2 regions of the Psychrobacillus sp. NPDC096389 genome follow, and region 1 is predicted to be linked to the other one. Evidence: predicted binding sites of a transcription regulator. Region 1 holds the regulator's gene; the other holds the start of a gene.

The links. Region 1 encodes NrdR, which represses ribonucleotide reductase genes. Its sites were predicted from a motif close to AACACNATATATNGTGTT; they were not measured.
Region 2: the regulator NrdR is predicted to act here: its motif matches at 1,818-1,835, upstream of ACIQ38_RS08715 (vitamin B12-dependent ribonucleotide reductase).

What each region holds. Positions count from the first base shown of each region.
Region 1 is NZ_JBIWFB010000002.1:133,095-136,305, forward strand. Features, by position in the region: gene ACIQ38_RS06895 (glyceraldehyde-3-phosphate dehydrogenase) at 1-225, shown strand, start outside; gene speD (adenosylmethionine decarboxylase) at 430-813, shown strand; gene nrdR (transcriptional regulator NrdR) at 1,065-1,529, shown strand; gene ACIQ38_RS06910 (replication initiation and membrane attachment family protein) at 1,557-2,912, shown strand; gene dnaI (primosomal protein DnaI) at 2,922-3,211, shown strand, end outside.
Region 2 is NZ_JBIWFB010000002.1:470,716-473,926, reverse strand. Features, by position in the region: gene ACIQ38_RS08715 (vitamin B12-dependent ribonucleotide reductase) at 1-1,786, opposite strand, end outside; gene ACIQ38_RS08710 (lipoate--protein ligase family protein) at 1,946-2,812, opposite strand; gene ACIQ38_RS08705 (rhodanese-like domain-containing protein) at 2,910-3,211, shown strand, end outside.

The DNA.
Region 1 (3,211 bases):
GAATCTATGGAGGGAGTATTAGGATTCACAACTGAGCCACTAGTTTCAATTGATTTTAATACATCTACTCTTTCTTCAACTGTAGATGGATTAACTACTATGGTCATTGGTAATCGTAAAGTAAAGGTACTTGCTTGGTATGATAACGAGTGGGGTTATTCTGCACGTGTAGTTGATCTGACGAAAAAAGTAGCGTCAGGGTTAAAGGTAGTTTCCAATTTATAAAAACATGATCCTCTTTCTAATTTTTTAGGAAGAGGTTTTTTTATGTGTTGCTTATTTTATCAATCCATCATATAATGATAATCGTGTACTTCTCGTACATGGACTACTTAAAGGGTTAGGACCTCTTTGGACTAACTTTCCCCCGTGGTAGTCAACTTTGATTGTTATTTTTAAACTAAAACTTATCAAAGGGGGAAACGGACATTGGAAACAATGGGACGTCACATTATTGCAGAACTATGGGAATGCGATTTCGACAAACTTAACGATATGCAATTTATCGAGCAAACATTTGTTGATGCTGCATTGAAATCTGGTGCAGAAGTCAGAGAAGTTGCGTTTCACAAATTTGCACCACAAGGTGTAAGTGGAGTCGTTATAATTTCCGAATCACATTTAACGATTCACAGCTTTCCAGAGCATGGTTATGCGAGCATTGATGTGTATACATGTGGAGATTTAGACCCATCAGTTGCAGCTAATTATATTGCAGATGCTCTTAATGCTGGAATACGCGAAACGATTGAAATGCCTCGTGGTATGGGTCCAGTTAATGTACCTAAGTCACGCATGACAGTTCAAGCGTAATAACTTAGCCGAGATGACTTAGCAGAGGAAGCGATTCCTCTGCTTTTTCGATTTTAACTTGCTTCACAAGGGAGCTTGAGCTCCCTTGTGAAGCAAGTTAAAGCCTCCGGCGGATGTCACAAATTTTGAAAGGAGTTAATTGCACAATACGCAATTCAAAATTTGGACGCAATTACGCCAAGTCGTAATTGATGAGAGAATATTGTTATAATAGATATACAAATTCATGTAAGGAATTAGGTGAAACTAATATGAGATGTCCTACTTGTCAATATAATGGTACGAAAGTTGTTGACTCTAGACCGGTCGATGATAATAAGGCGATTAGAAGAAGAAGAGAGTGCGAAGATTGTGGATTTCGTTTTACAACCTTTGAAAAGGTAGAAGAAACACCATTAATCGTCGTGAAGAAAGATGGATCACGAGAAGAATTTAGTCGTGAAAAAATACTTCGCGGTCTGATACGTGCATGTGAGAAAAGACCAGTTGCATTAGATCAGCTAGAAGAAATCGTGTTTTCGATTGAAAAAGAATTGCGAAGAACAGGTAATTCCGAGGTGAAATCGGAAGAAGTGGGCGAAAAAGTAATGGACAAGCTAGCGGAAGTAGATGAAGTGGCTTATGTTCGATTCGCTTCGGTCTATCGTCAATTTAAAGATATAACAGTCTTCATAGAAGAATTAAAAGAAATAATAAAAAAGAATCCAACATTATAAGCAGCAAGAGAGTAGGTGCAACTGTTGATGTTATATAAAGAGCTTCAGCCAGCAGACATGTATATGATTCGCTTGCCATATTCTTTTTCGGATTATGATCGCCAATTATTAACATTATTTTATCAACCATTAGTTGGAGCAGAAAGCATTAGCCTATACTTAACGTTATGGGCAGATGGAGAAGCGAAAAATAACGAGGGGTCACCCCATTATCAACTAATGAATGTGTTAGGTGTTTCCATTGGGAAAATTTTTCAAGCAAGAATTGCATTAGAAGCTATAGGATTACTCCGTACTTGGCAAAAATCAGAGAATGATGGTCGTGTTTTTTATTATGAGTTGACTGCCCCACTTGATGCAGAGTCCTTTTTAAAAGATCCATTATTATCGATGTTTTTGTTAGGGAAAATTGGGGAAAATGCTTATAAACAATTGCGCAGTCGATTTATCCAACCTGCAAAATGGCATGACGGATTTACAGATGTTTCTCGAACGTTTATGGATGTATTTAAGCCATCTTCCAAATCAGGAAATGCCATTTCTTATGAAGATGAATACCAATCTAAAAAAAGACAGGATTCTCTTCCTTTTTACTTCGATCAATTTGATTTTGCTTTATTACAAGAAGGGTTGTCCGAACAACTTGTACCAAAATCAGCGATGACGGTAGAGGCAAAAGAAGTAATTGCAAAACTAGCTTTTTTATATAACCTACATCCTGTGGAGATGCAAAAAGTAGTCATCCTTGCATTAGATGATGAACTTCATCTCTCCGAAGCAAGATTAAAAAAAGCATGCGCTGATTATTATAAGCTAACTGTTTCTAAAACTGCTCCAGTGATGGAGAAAATTGCGCAAACGGCTATGCCGACAACTGAAAAAAGCCAACCTTTATCGAAAGAAGAAGAACTTATCCATTATCTAGAAACAACTGCTCCCGTAATTGTATTAAAAGATATAGCGAATGGTAAAGAACCAATTTTAGCAGATGTACAGTTAGCGAATCATTTTGTCACCCATTTTAATATGCCAATCGGTGTTGTCAATGTGCTATTGCAATATGTGTTACTTCGAACAGACATGAAACTAACGAAAAACTATGCGGAAAAAATTGCTTCCCATTGGATGCGAAAAGATGTTAAAACAGCAAAACAAGCAATGGAACTTGCAAGAAGTGAGCATGAACAATATATAAAATGGAAAAGTGAAGGGTCTCAGCAGAAATCTTATACGAAAAAGCCAGTGCGCGAAGAAAAAGTACCAGATTGGTTTTATAAAAAAGATGGAGAGACAAAGCAATCTGGTAACGAAACTAAGGGAAATCAAAATATAGAGGAAGAAAGAAAAAAACTGTTAGCGGATTTGAATGCATTGAAAAGGTAGGTGGGAAAAATGGAACGTATTAACGAAACGCTAAAAAGAGTGGTTCAAACACCTGAATTCTCCACAAGGCTAGATGAGATGAAACAAGAAGTGTTAGAAGATCCAGGTGTACAAAAGTTTTTAGAAGAAAACGCAGCTGACATTTCAAAACGTATCGTCGATCGAGGATTAAGTAAGTTATATGAATATAAATCACAGTCGCATGATTGTGGTTCTTGTGAATCTTTGGAACAATGTTCGAATTATATGAAAGGCTATGAACCAAAACTAATTTTAGAACGTGGCCTAATTGACTTAGA
Region 2 (3,211 bases), 340 kb from region 1:
TTGCAAGCTCTGCAGAAGTTTCATACGCTGCGATAGCAATGGTTTTAAAAATCTCATCTACTAAAATATTTCCTTCTTCAGAACCGTATTCTTTTTCACAATAAATAAGTAGATCGGCTAATCCCATTACTCCAAGCCCAACACGTCTTTCACCAAGTGCTTGTACTTTATTTTCTTCTAAGAAATATGGTGTTGCGTCAATAACGTTATCTTGCATACGCACACCAACACGTACTGTTTCTTTTAAAGCTTCATAGTTGACTGTTTTTGTTTCTTTATTTGCAAATTGTGCTAAGTTAACAGCTGCTAGGTTACAAACAGAATATGGAGCTAACGGTTGCTCACCACATGGGTTTGTTGCAACAACTTTTTGTCCATATGCTTTTGCATTTGTTTTTTCATTTGCATTGTCAATGAAGAAAACACCTGGCTCTGCTGAGTAAGTTGCACAAATATTAATCAAATTCCAAAGTTCCTTCGCTTTTACTGTACGATAAGTTCTTACAGCGTAACCCATTTTCTCCCACTCACGAACATCGCCAATCGTATGCCAATTTTCGTTGTAGAAAGCCATTTCCTCTTCTGTATAAGATTCAGTCGCTGGGAAACGAAGATCAAAATCATCATCATTTTCTACTGCTTTCATAAAGTCATCTGTTAATGTTACTGAAATGTTCGCACCTGTTAAAAATTCCGCATTATGAACAGTGTACGTCCCACCATCACGAAGTTTTGTTTCTGCATCACGAATGATTTCGTTGCTGAAACCTCCAAGACCTGGGATTGCCTTATAGTTGATAATCCCTTGATACATCGCTTCTTCTTGATACGTTAAAGGTTTAAATTTAAGCTTGTCCTTGGCTAATTGTTTGATCGTTTCATCATTTGTATTTTCGATTAAGAATCGTAAAATACGCGGATTTTGCATTTTCGAAATGATGAATTCCGCAATATCCGGGTGCCAATCTGCCAGCATTATCATTTGTGCTCCACGGCGAGAACCGCCTTGTTCGACAAGATGAGTCAATTTAGCAATATCATCCAACCAGGAGACAGAGCCGGAAGATTTTCCGTTTACTCCTCGTGCTAATGTGTTACGTGGACGAAGTGTGGAACCGTTTGTACCAACACCACCACCGCGGCTCATAATTTCCATTACTTGTTTACGATGATCACTAATTCCTTCACGTGAATCAGCTACAAATGGCATTACGTAACAGTTAAAATACGTTACGTCCGTTCCTGTACCTGCTCCATATAATACTCGTCCAGCAGGGATGAATTTTAAAGAAACTAATTGCTGATAGAACTTTTCGAACCATTCTGCTCTTTTTTCTTCCGTCTTCTCAACAGAAGCAAGTCCAGTAGCATTTCGTTTAGCAATTTGTTCATAGAATACTTCTAAAGGTTTCTCAATCACGCTAAGCGGACGAGTTACAACTCCTGATGCAACTTGATTGCTGTCATCAATTGCACTGCGGTAATCTTCTTCGATCAATACATCTGCTGTTTTCGCGTCCTGATTAATCGACACGATATACCCTAAACCGCGCGCAGGGAATTTCGGATCGTCTTTTACCGTTAATACGACAAAATCTCCTGTTTTTAGCGTTTTTTTCTCCGTGTCTTTAAAAGAATAACGGTCAATCATTACTAGTCTAGATACACCTTTATGTGTCAATGTCATGTTGTTTGTAATTGGGTGTACTTGAGGAAATTGTTCAATGTCTTTGTTTAACTGTTCAATGTTAATGGTTGCATTTTTATTCTGAGATGCTAATACCATCATATTGCCTCCCTTTTATTCAAAAATAAAACACACCATATATAGTGTATCATTGTTTATAAACGATACTATATGTTGTGTTATTTTGCAAATGAATAGATTTGGTACAAACCTAATGACCTCGGTAGTCAATGGACTAAATGACTATAAAAAAATAAATTATTTTCTAAAGTTCCACTCATCATTAGCATATCGCTTTGCTTCCAACTCTTGTACATACATTTCTTGTTCTTCCGTTAACTTATATTCCACTAATTCAATTTTTAAAGCATCTTCAAAACCTTTTTTAAATGCAATTTTGCATTCGTCGATTGTTACAGGATTTTGACTTATTTTGTTGATGGCAACTGCTTTTTTCGACAAGCCGGCTTTAACGCGCTCTTTTAATGCTTCAGAAGAAAATTTGAATGTCTGAATTAATTTATCTTCATCCAAATCCAATAATATTGCTCCGTGTTGCAAAATGACACCTTTTTGCCTAGTTTGTGCACTACCAGCTACTTTTCTACCTTCCACTACAAGTTCATACCAACTTGGAGCATCAAAGCAAACGGCAGATTTCGGCTTTTTTAAATCCTGTTTTTTTTCATCTGTGTCAGGGATAGAAAAATATGCATCTAAACCGAGATTTTGGAAACCAATTAACAATCCTTCACTTATTACTCGGTAAGCTTCTGTCACAGTAGCTGGCATATCTGGGTAACTTTCCGTCACAATCACGCTATATGTAAGTTCATGTTCATGAAGTACGCCTCTTCCACCCGTAGGTCTTCGAACAAATCCTAATCCTAAACGTTTAATGGCATCCATGTCAATTTCTTTTTCAACCGATTGAAAATAACCAATCGACAAAGTAGCAGGATTCCATTCGTAAAATCGAACAACTGGCGGAATGAGACCCTCACTATGCCAATCTAATAACGCTTCATCAAGTGCCATATTATAAGATGGGCTACAAGGACCCGAATTTATAAAATACCATTTTGTCTTTTCCACACAAGTCTCCCCCTTCACAACGATATTCATTTTATCAAATAGATTGAATTGTATCTAGTGAATCTTTTATAATAGATATGGAAACATAGAAAGGGGAAAGACCGTGTCTAATACTTTATACTTTTTAATCGCAGTAATTGTCGCGTTAGTAGTTTATGCTATCGTCCAAGCACTTCGATTAAAAAAAGCTGTTACAAACCTTACGCAAGAACAATTCATCGCAGGCTACCGCAAAGCCCAATTAATCGATGTGAGAGAGCCAAAAGAATTTGATGCGGGACATATTCTAGGAGCAAGAAATATTCCTTCGTCACAACTTCGACAACGATTTAAAGAAATTCGTCCAGATAAGCCTGTTTATCTATATTGTCAAAGCAGTGCAAGAAGTTCTCGTGCAGCAATGTTTTTAAAGAAAAAAGGATATACAGA